Anaerocolumna chitinilytica: one gene and its partner. The protein of the gene in region 2 interacts with the protein of the main gene of each other region in a pairwise test. Links are inferred from orthologs where the notes say so. Each region holds a gene or a part of one and is shown on either strand. Other genes may lie near its edges.

Region 1 (4,963 bases), 2.7 Mb from region 2 along the record:
GTCAGTAACTTTGTAACCAAAGCATGACCTGATTCATGGTAAGCTGTGATTTGCTTGTCCCGTTCAGAGATATAGCTTCTATCCATAACAGGAGCTCCGGCAACAACAGTATAAAATGCTCGGTCGATATGATCATTTGAGATAACAGTCTGTTTCTCATTGGCAGCATTAATAGCAGCTTCATTTAACAAGTTCTCTAACATTGCGCCGCTAAAATATACGGTGGACTTTGCTAGATTATCCAAATTCACATCATCGGACAGAGGCTTTTTACCGGCATAGAGGCTAAGAATCTTTTTACGGGCATTGATATCAGGAAGTGCAATTTCGATTTGTCTGTCAAAACGGCCCGGTCTTAATAAAGCGTCATCTAAAGTATCCAATCGGTTAGTTGCCCCAATAACGACAATCCCATTATTATCATTAAAACCTGACATCTCGGTAAGCAGAGCATTAAGAGTTTGATCGCGTTCATCGTTGCTGGCGTTGGCGCTTCTGGCACGCTTTTTACCGATGGCGTCAATTTCATCTATAAAAATAACAGCTTTTTCACTTTGCTTTGCCTTACGGAAAAGGGAACGAACACGGCTTGCACCAACCCCCACATACATTTGCACAAAGTCTGAGCCGCTCATGGCATAAAAAGGTACTCCGGCTTCCCCGGCAATGGCTTTGGCCATAAGTGTTTTTCCGGTTCCTGGAGGCCCGTACAAAAGGACGCCTTTAGGCATCCTGGCTCCGACACTGTTATACTTTTCCGGGTCTTTGATAAATGAAATAATGTCTTCTACCATCAGTTTAGCTTCTGTATTACCGGCTATTTGATTAAAAGTTATGGTCGGTGTAGATGGTGATTTCTTCGATGCATCCGAAATCAGAGGTTTGTCATTGTTGCCTTTTCTGATGAACATGAATATGCCGCTGCCCGCAGCAATCAGAAAAAGAACCTGAAGTATTCTGATATAAATACTATTTTGAGTGTAATTTATTTTAATATTATGAAGCAATAAATATTCTGTAAAATTTTCCGTTTTAGGATTGGGTACATTAACTTTTTTCACGCCATCCTTCACAATAGTAGCATGAAAAGAAGAAGCGTCAGGTGTGATTGACACGGATTTTACCTGGCCGCTTTCAGCTGCCTGAAGGAATGAGGGGTAGCTTATGTCCGTACTGCGGTAATTCAAATTTTCATACCCAAGAGCACCCAAACAGAACAGTATAAGTGCACACAGGATGAACCAATATAGTTTCTTCATGTAATATCCTCCCGGTCATAGTGCGAAAATTAAAAAGACAATTTTCAATCACATATTTGTGCCTGCATAATCCTTGGTCCGAGTAAACGGCACGTAGGAAACGGCATGGCGGTTAGTTTGAAAAGCCCGAATATCATTTTATGTGGTTTACATAATCCAATAGGGACATTATAGAGCATTATATCCCATAAATCTACAATATATTACTGGAAATTATGAAGCCACATGGCAGGAGGATTGCGTAGATAGCCTTAAAAATAATAGGCAAAACTGAGCTTTCTATGGTAGGTAGGGGTAAGCATTTCCATTTGAGTCAATGAGACCAATTTCAACAAGAAGTGTCTTAGTTACTGAGTCATCAAATCTTACATTTTGTTTATTTAAAATCTGATAAGTGGTTTCTGCACCCAGGCTTCCCATTTCATAAGGATTCTGTGCTATGGTGCCTTGCATTAAACCTTGCTTTATAGCAGTTATTGCAGCAGAATCTCCATCAAAGCCAATCAGCATGATTTTTCCGGTTTTACCTGCTTCTTCTAATGCTTTTGCAGCGCCCAGTGCCATACGGTCATTCTCACTGAAAACCACAGCCAGGTCATCCCCATAAGAGGCTAGTATGTTTTTCATGGCTTCATACCCCAGGTCTGTTCTGCCATCAGCGCGAAGTTCTTCTACAATATTGTAGCCACTTTCTGTCATAACTCTCTTAAAAGCATCACCTCTCTGGTTTGAAATTTCATTATTTTCTTGTGATCTAAGTATAGCGGTATTTTTACTTGTTATATTATTATTTTCAATCAGACGTAAAGCATATTCTGCGGCAAGAACCCCTCCGCCGAAGGAATCGGAAACAATAAAGGCATCATATAAGGAGCCACCTGTCCCTACATCCACTATTATTAGAGGAATACCTGCATTCTGGGCCATTGAAGAGATAAGTGGCATTGCATCCGGATTAAAAGGTGATATCACAAGTGCATCAATTCCTTGGGCTATCAGATTTGAGGCACCGTTAATCATCTCAGAGGTGCTGCTGTTTTGATTATGTGTGATAACGTTCATTTCAAGTTCTTTTGCTTTATCCAGTAATCCCTGCTGCATTTTATTAAAAAACTCATAATCGCTGTTATACACTGACCAGCCGATGGTATATGGTTTTGCCTGTACATTACTGCCTGCGGCAGGAGAGATAATGTGATGGTCATTGGAATGATGATCATATATTAACAGAAATAATAGAGTTACTGTAATTAAGAGAAGACCATTTAATATTTTTTTAGTCGGATTCATTCCATCAAGTCCTTTGTTCGTATATTAAAATATATATGCAAACGCTGGCTAACATACGCTAAATAAGAATAATATAAAACTGTCCTTTGATATCTTGTGACGAAAAAATGCAATGGAAGGATTGACAAGCTTAAATTTGTGATGTAAGATTAAGAACATAATTTGAATATAACCTCACTATGGCAGTGGGGTAGAGGCGCGATATTTAACAGTCTGATTGGAGCGGAGGAGCTTTGAAAATCATGAGAAGGAAATATCGCCGAAGTGGTAGTGTATCCTCAATACATACTGCTGGGTCTGTAGTGAAGAACTGCAGGACTGTCTTATCAGACAACCCGGTCTGATAAGTTGTGCTATCTCAACTGGGATTGTGAGGACTTTATTTAGAAAGTCCTTGTTAAAATGTAAGGACTTTTTTTATTGCAATCTATAAAGCAAAAACAAATATCCCGCTTAAGGGAATAATAAAGGAGAGATAATTATGAAAAAAAGAATGCTGGCAATAATAGCTATGACCTTATCCGTTGCCGCACTGCTTACGGCCTGCGGAACCAAGGATACCAACAGTACCGGTAGTGCTGCAGATGATAGTAATGTATTCCGTGTAGGTATGGAATGCGGATATGCCCCTTTTAACTGGACACAGATTGATAATTCGAATGGAGCTGTTCCTATAGATGGTGCATCAGAATTCGCAGGCGGATATGATATCGAAATCGCTAAGAAGATAGCTGATGGTCTGGGAAAGAAGCTCGTCGTAGTTAAAACAGAGTGGGACGGCCTTTTACCCGCATTAACTTCAGGAAAAATCGATGCTATTATTGCAGGTATGTCTCCTACGGCAGAAAGAAAAAAGGTAATTGATTTTACGGATAACTATTACAGATCAAATCTGGTAATGGTAGTAAAAAAAGGCGGAGCTTACGAGAATGCAACCTCTATTCAGGATTTTAAAGGAGCTAAAATTACAGCTCAGTTAAATACTTTTCACTATACTGTAATTGACCAGATTGATGGTGTTAAAAAAGAAGCTGCAATGGATAACTTCCCGGCGATGAGAGTTGCTTTGGAGTCCGGTATTATTGACGGCTATGTATCAGAGCGTCCTGAAGGAGTAAGTGCTTCTTCCGCAAATGATAAATTTGCAATGGTAGAATTCAAAGATGGTTTTAAAACTTCCGATGATGATACAGCTATAGCAGTCGGTGTGAAAAAGAACAGTGATTTAACTGCTAAGATAAACGAAATTCTGAAAGGAATTTCAGAAGATGACCGTACTAACATTATGGATACCGCTATAAAGAATCAGCCGGCAACCAAATAAGATTGCCGAAACGTATATTTATTAGAGGAGAAAACCGGGTGTGAAGTCTGCAGCCGGTTTTTCCCCTGACTTGGAGGAGAAGGATGAGTTTTACCGAAATAATTCAAACATTAAAAGACTACTGGCCTATGTTTTTAAGAGGTTCCTGGTCTACATTATATATATCTATAATCGGAACTGTTATAGGGTCAATAATCGGCTTGCTAATTGGTGTTATACGTACCATACCGGTGCCGGAAAGAGGAATTAAAAAAATCCTATTAGGTATCGTCAACGCTATTCTTTCCGCTTATATAGCAATATTCAGAGGTACACCAATGATTGTACAGGCTGTACTTATTTTCTATGGTTCAGCCGAAGCTTTGAAAATTGATATGAATAGAACCTTTGCAGCTATTTTCATTGTATCTATAAATACAGGTGCTTACATGTCCGAGATCGTTCGAGGTGGTATTATATCTGTTGATAGAGGACAGTTTGAAGCAGCACAGGCTATTGGTATGAACCATATAAAAACAATGATATATATTGTACTGCCCCAGGTTATCCGAAATATCTTACCGGCTACTGGTAATGAATTTGTAATCAATATTAAGGATACTTCTGTGTTAAGTGTAATTTCTGTGTCAGAATTATTCTTCCAGTCTAAATCTATAGCAGGAGCTACGTTCCATTATTATGATACTTTCTTTATTACCTGTATTATTTACTTTATAATGACCTTTACTATTACTAAGATTCTTAGATACGCTGAAAAGAAACTGGACGGCCCGGATAATTATATACTTCTTGGCAACCAAATGCAGGTAGAAAAGCCGGAAGATGGTGTTAGAAGAGCGAAGGCCGCGAAATAATGGCAGAGAGGAAAGTAATGAAAATGAAGGACAATATAATTGAAGTAAAACACCTTAGCAAATCCTTTGGTGATCATGATGTATTAAAAGATATTGATTTTAATGTTAGCAAAGGAGAAGTAATCTGCATTATCGGTTCCTCCGGTTCCGGTAAATCAACACTGCTCCGCTGTATTAACCTTTTAGAGAAACCCTCCGGCGGGGAGATATCTTACAATGGTGAGAATATCCTGGAT
Region 2 (6,878 bases):
AAGGTATTTTGTCCACATATACAACTACAATACTATCTTACCTGTACATATTGATATAGTAATATCCTACTAATTGCTCGATTTGCCTTACAACCTTATTTTAATATGGTATAATAAAAAAGCGTATCTTGCTTTAAGCAAGTAAAATAGGTGGGAGTTGGTATAGACCTCCCAAGAAGAAAAGAGGTTAACATGGAACAAAACTACTTAAGAAAAATCATTCGAAAAAACGCATGGAGCCCTATGTTTATAAGCCTTGTCTTTGTATTCATAGCCCTTGCAGGCTTCCTTAGCGAATCAGAGAAATGGAGCACCTTATTTACTCCTTTGGCAGAAGGAACCAGCGTTACTGGAATTCAGGACCTTTATGCGAAGGATAAATATTACTTCCAGTTAAAGAATGCCGATATTTATTTTCTGGATTATGCCATTTACAGTTATGATACTGTTAATGGCGTTAAGACCAGTGAGGAAAAGTTATCCCAGGTGTATGGTATAATCTATTATGATGACGGTTATCTTCTGGCACTGCTGCCAAAGGATTATCTTGATATGTCCGATGAAGAATTAAGCTCTGTAACTGCAGTAGCCAACCTGCAAGCTCTAGGCGATGACCAGTACCATCAGGAAGCTTATGAAGAAATGATTACAAGTCTGAGCAAAGCCTACAAAGTAGATCCTTCCACAGTACGGGAGAGCATACCTGAAATCTGTGTAACCCTCACAGAACATGGACGTCTGGGCGACCAGTTTCTCTTCCTGGTTATGGGGTTAATACTATTGATATCCGCCTCCGTATTCATCTATCAGCTTTTAATTAAGATAAATTACAAATATTCCGGTTTTTATAAAAAGCTCGCAAAAATCGGCAATCCAGAAGATATTGAATATCGTATTAACAGTGAAATAGCCGGCGAACGTTATCTCTATATGTCCGTCTTGAGACCTGCGGCTTACACCGGACTGATTACCACGGATTATATAATCGGCAAGATTAATCATCCTCTTGCAATTCATCCAACCAGGGATTTAATCTGGGTACATTTAAATACCGTTAAGCATAAATCCCACTTTATTACTATAAGCAAGTCCTATCAAATACTATTCTACTTTAAAGATATGAAATCACCTATATCCATCAATTTTCCGAAAGCAGCTATTGCAACAGAGCTGATTGAAAAAATAGCAACCACACTGCCTGTAATGTGCGGCTATTCCGATGATCTTAAGAAGCTCTATAAAAAAGACTATACTGCCTTTGTAAACCTCGCTCTTTCGCGAAAACATGAGCTCGAACATATGGAAGATAATCTTAATAGTGATAACACTCAGGAAACAACTGATCAGTATTAACTAATCCTGTACGAAGCAAACAAAGGCTGTTGTAAAGGAATCCTGCTAAGCAGGACCTCCTTTTACAACAGCCTCATTTTTGATCTATTTATTTCTTTACTACTCCAAGAACTACATTCTCACCGTTAATATTCCACTCTTTCGTAAAGCCCTTGCTGTCTTCGAAGACTTCAACAGCCAAAACCTCAGATTTGATCTCTGCCATATTTCTATCAAAGATTCCTTTGATGACCTCATTCCCTTTATGATAAACCAGAATGTGATCCATTACTTCAAATCCTGCATCTTTTCTCATGGTCTGAATCTTACTGATGATTTCTCTTACAAAGCCTTCTTCAATCAATTCAGGTGTTAAGCCGGTATCCAGAACTACAGTTATTCCTTTATCGGAATCAGATACAAACCCTTCCGTCTGAGCTGCTTCAATTAACAGGTCATCCTTTTCCAGGTAGCTGTCGGTTCCCTCTATGGTTACTTTAAGCTTTCCGGTAGTATTGATTTCATCCATTGCTTCATTACCGTTAAGTCCGGCAAGAATTCCACGAAGCGCGCCAATCTGCTTACCAAACTTCGGACCTAATGTCTTTAGCTGAGGTTTAAAGCTGTAAGAAGTAAAGTTTCTGACATCCTGTGTGAAGATTACTTTCTTTACATTTAACTCTTCTTCAATGATATTAAGGTAGAATGAAGGAAGACCTTCTGCTTTTTCACCCTTTTCATCAAGATAGCTATAATCAGCCTTAACGTACATAGTGCCGATAGGCTGCCTGTTCTTGATATTTGCCGTATTACGGCAGGCACGGCCTAATACAACGATTTCGAGGAGTGCTTCCATGTTCTTCTCAAGTTCTTTGTCTATATATTCCTCTTTATAGGAAGGAAATTCACACAAATGAATACTCTGAGGAGCTTCTTTATCAATCTTCACCACCAGGTTACGATAGATATCTTCTGTCATGTAAGGTATAAAAGGAGCAGATATCTTTGCTAATGTAACCAAAGTAGTATAGAGGGTCATATAAGCATTAATCTTATCCTGTTCCATTCCCTTTGCCCAGAAGCGCTCTCTACTTCTTCTTACATACCAGTTGCTCATCTCGTCTACAAAATCGTCAAGGAGTCTTGCTGCCTCTGTAATACGGTAGCTTTCCAGGTGACTGTCTACGGTCTTAACAAGAGTGTTTAACTTAGAGAGCATCCATTTATCCATAACGGACAGCTTCTCATAGTCAAGGGTATATTTTGTAGCATCGAATTCATCGATATTGGCATAGAGTACGAAGAATGCATAGGTATTCCAGAAGGTTCCCATGAATTTTCTCTGTCCTTCCGTCACTGCTCCGCTGTGGAAACGATTAGGCAGCCATAGGGCACTGTTAACATAGAAGTACCAACGTACTGCATCGGCTCCGTGTTCGGAGAGGGTTTCAAAAGGATCCACTGCATTACCTTTGGACTTAGACATTTTCTGTCCATTCTCATCCTGAACGTGCCCAAGAACGATAACATTCTTATAAGGGGATTTCTCAAATATCAGGGTAGAGATAGCAAGCAGGGAATAGAACCAGCCTCTGGTCTGGTCAACCGCTTCACTGATAAAGTCAGCAGGGAAATTCTTATCGAACATTTCCTTGTTTTCAAATGGATAATGCCATTGAGCAAAAGGCATGGAACCGGAATCAAACCAGCAGTCAATTACGGGTTTTACTCGCTTCATTTCCTTACCGCATTCCGGACACTTAATGGTTACCGCGTCGATGAATGGTCTGTGAAGCTCAATATTATCCGGGCAGTTATAAGACATGGACTTTAACTCCTCAATGCTTCCGATAGCATGACGGTGTCCGTCCTCACATTCCCAGATGTTAAGGGGTGTTCCCCAGTAACGATCACGGCTGATACCCCAGTCCTGAACATTCTTAATCCAGTCTCCGAATCTTCCCTGTCCGATACTCTCCGGCATCCAGTTAATGGTGTTATTGTTGGCTACCAGCTGATCTTTTACCTCTGTCATCTTAATGAACCAGGAATCTCTTGCATAGTAAATAAGCGGTGTATCACAACGCCAGCAGTGAGGATAGCTGTGTTCGAATTTTAAGGTCTTAAATAACAGGTTTTTGGAAGCGAGTAATTTGATAATCCCTTCATCTGCCTTTTTACAGAACATTCCGGCAAAATCTGTTACTTCCGGCTTCATCTCACCTTTTCCGTCTACTAACTGTACGAAGGGCAGGTCATATCTGCGGCCTACATTGGCATCATCCTCACCAAAGGCAGGAGCAATATGAACAACACCGGTACCATCTGTTAAAGTTACATAGGTGTCACAGGTTACATAGTAAGCCTTCTTATCCGGCGTTACATAGTCAAATAAAGGCTCATACTCTTTATATTCAAGGTCTGTACCTACATAGGTCTCTTCTACGGTATATTCACCATCGATAACAGACAAAAGCGCTTCCGCCAGAATGTACTTCTCTGTTCTTACGGCTTCTCTGTCTTCACTGTCCGCTTTTATGATATCTCCCTTGGCATTTAAGTTTACAGAGACTTTCACATAGGTTTCTACCGGATTCACGCAAAGAGCTACGTTAGAAGGAAGTGTCCAGGGAGTAGTAGTCCAGGCAAGAATGTATTCATTTTCCTCTCCCTTTACACGGAACTTGGCGATAGCGGATTTTTCTTTTACATCCTTATAGCCCATTGCTACTTCATTACTGGAAAGAGGTGTTCCGCATCTCGGACAATAGGGTACAATCTTAAAGCCTTTGTATAACAGCCCTTTTTCCCAAATCTGCTTTAAGGCCCACCATTCGGATTCAATAAAGTTGTTATCATAGGTAACATAAGGATCTTCCATATCTACCCAGTATCCTACAGTTTCGGAGAAATCCTCCCACATACCCTTGTACTTCCATACACTTTCCTTACACTCATGGATAAAGGGTTCAAGACCGTATTCTTCAATCTGTTCTTTCCCATCAAGACCTAGCTTTTTCTCAACTTCTAACTCCACAGGCAATCCGTGGGTATCCCAGCCGGCCTTTCTTAAAACGTTATAACCCTTCATAGTACGGTATCTGGGTATAATATCTTTAATAACCCTGGTTAAAACGTGACCGATATGTGGCTTTCCGTTAGCTGTCGGGGGGCCGTCATAAAAGGTATAGGGTTTTCCGTTTTTTCTTTCTTCAATGGTCTTCTCAAAGATTTTTTCATTCTTCCAGAATTTCAGTACTTCTTTTTCACGTTCTACAAAGTTCAGATTCGTAGAGACCTTATCGTACATGTGATATCCTCCTTCACTTTATAACAAATAATCTAACTTCCATTTTGCCTCAAGCCTGTCTCTAGGTTACTAACCTAAGGGACGAGCTTACCTTACGAATAAAAAAAGCTCCCATCCATAAACAGGATGAGAGCATTCGTGCTTCATTGTACCACCTATTTACATACGTTTCCTCTAGAGTTTTCCCTAAAAGGAACATGATATGCTTCTCTTTAACGACAGATACCGGCTCGGCTTACTGGCTGAAGGCTTTCGGCTTGCAACTTGGGAGTGATTTTCGTAAATCCGCTACTGGTACCAGGCTTTCACTCTCCCCGGCTCGCTTTGAGGTTCGCTGATTTCTACTCTCTCCGTCATAGTTTTTTTGTGATATTTATTATATTATAATTCATAATAATAGTATAAAAATATTTAATTGTCAATCTCAAAGTTCCGGGATTAATGAAAAGTCCATTAACCTATTTTATGCATTTTCTGTGTCAGGGTTTTCTTCCAGACTGCTTAGATATTCATCAAATTCCGTTTCCGATTCCTCATAATAAACATCAATGGAAGGTAAATTCAGTGCAAAGAAAAGTCCTAAGAGGGTCTTGGCGTCAAAATCGAAGGTCCCGCTCTGGGTCTTTACTCTGACATCCGTCTTGCACCTCTCTGCCTGGCGGTTGAACTCATAAAGATCATTTGCTTCTTGAAAAACAATAGTTTTCGTTTTCATTTCTTATTCTCCTTCCTTATATATAGTAATTTTCGTTCGGTCTACTTATGATGTCCTCTCTATTATACTTTAATCAGCCATTCAATACAATATGCACCTTCGGGATTTTCATTACAAATGCATGAAAAAACCTATTGGTAGCGGACGATAATTGAGAGGTTTGTTTTTCCGCTTTGTTGTCGGAGCTGTTCTTTAGCTCCTGGTTCTCTATTCCACTAAAGCGGCAACAGCCGTTTCAGAAAGCGGAAAAAGCGCCAAACTCGCTGCAACGCTCCAAAACAAACCTCTCAATTATCTGTGTATTCCCATTTAATTGTCTATATGTTTGCTGTGTTGGTACATTACAGTTCCTACATTAATTCTGCACTCTCGAATTGGGTTATAAAATCCTTCGTATCCAGTACCTTTGCAAAGGTATTATTAAGTGCTGCCATAAAGGCATCATGTACCGTCTGTGCAGGAATTACTCCCCCATCCATTGATATCAAGTCCTTTGTAGTGCAGGCGTCGCTTATCAGTGTAACCAAAAATTCGTATTCCTGTGCCGCTCTTACCGTTGTATCAACACACATATGACTCATCATACCTGCAATAACAAGATGTTCAATGCCCTGTTCAAGAAGTGCCTCAGCCAAACCAGTATGCAAAAAAGCACTGGGACTATGTTTAATAAAAACCTTTTCCTGTACTAAGGGAGCCACGCTCTCATAAAACTCTGTTCCTTTTGTCCCGGGAAGAAAAAATGTGGCGTCTTTATTGGCGCTGATATGCTGTACATGGAATACCGGCAGCTTCTCTCTTCGAAATACCTCCAATATCTCTCTTCCATGTACTGCTGCTTCCTCTGAGTGATATAACTGACATTTTCCGCCTTCAAAATAATCATTTTGGATATCGATTAAAAGTAATGCACTTTTCATATCTGTTCACCTCTACCTATTGATAGAAGTAATTATAGCAGTTTCAATTCCAAAGTAAATTACCCACTTATTTGTGGGTATCTTCTGCCTTGTAGCATATACCTTTTTTATCGAGAAAATCCGTCATACCATGTGAAACCATATAATCAATGCCAATTTCCTGCATGATTGTGATGGCTTCCAATATCTTTCTGCCCTGGCCTTCTGTCAGAAAGTATTCCACATGCAGCGGATACCCTGTGGAAACCTGCTTCTCCACCAGTCCGAATTCCTGCAGCTCCTTTAATTGCTGCAGGAGCATCTTCTGGCTGATGCCTACAATATCCCTCTCTAATTTTGATAGCTGCACACGGCCATCCTTCAGCTGAAATAAAATAATAGTTTTCCATTTGCCCTTGATAATATCATGAACAATCTCTAGCGGGCAGGTATAATCATCTCTTATTTTCATTCCATTCACCACCATTTAATAATATCTACCGATTTATGAAAACGCCTACACCCAAAATAATATAAACCTCTTTATAACTTTAAACCAATAATAAATTACTTATAAAAGAATTAAAGCTTAGTTCAACACTACTTTTTTTATTAAAAAATA

What was found.
Region 1: the proteins of ileS (region 2) and bsdcttw_RS12170 interact in binary tests that used the Escherichia coli proteins (3 or more experiments, as listed by UniProt). The link is inferred for Anaerocolumna chitinilytica from one-to-one orthologs.

The regions. Positions count from the first base shown.
Region 1 is NZ_AP023368.1:2,805,134-2,810,096, forward strand. Bases 545-3,391 are described here. They hold bsdcttw_RS12170 (substrate-binding domain-containing protein), read right to left. Parts: upstream 2,550-3,391; coding sequence 1,539-2,549; downstream 545-1,538. Other genes in these bases: bsdcttw_RS12165 (ATP-dependent metallopeptidase FtsH/Yme1/Tma family protein), read right to left, coding at 545-1,259; bsdcttw_RS12175 (transporter substrate-binding domain-containing protein), read left to right, coding at 3,031-3,391. Outside these bases: more of bsdcttw_RS12165, read right to left, coding at 1-544; more of bsdcttw_RS12175, read left to right, coding at 3,392-3,873; bsdcttw_RS12180 (amino acid ABC transporter permease), read left to right, coding at 3,957-4,727; bsdcttw_RS12185 (amino acid ABC transporter ATP-binding protein), read left to right, coding at 4,751-4,963. UniProt on the Escherichia coli protein: Part of the ABC transporter complex RbsABC involved in ribose import. Binds ribose. Also serves as the primary chemoreceptor for chemotaxis.
Region 2 is NZ_AP023368.1:5,461,870-5,468,747, forward strand. The notes cover bases 1,242-5,036. They hold ileS (isoleucine--tRNA ligase), read right to left. Parts: upstream 4,643-5,036; coding sequence 1,442-4,642; downstream 1,242-1,441. Other genes in these bases: bsdcttw_RS24150 (DUF6709 family protein), read left to right, coding at 1,242-1,353. Outside these bases: more of bsdcttw_RS24150, read left to right, coding at 193-1,241; bsdcttw_RS24160 (hypothetical protein), read right to left, coding at 5,106-5,357; bsdcttw_RS24165 (cysteine hydrolase family protein), read right to left, coding at 5,708-6,277; bsdcttw_RS24170 (winged helix-turn-helix transcriptional regulator), read right to left, coding at 6,345-6,728. UniProt on the Escherichia coli protein: Catalyzes the attachment of isoleucine to tRNA(Ile). As IleRS can inadvertently accommodate and process structurally similar amino acids such as valine, to avoid such errors it has two additional distinct tRNA(Ile)-dependent editing activities.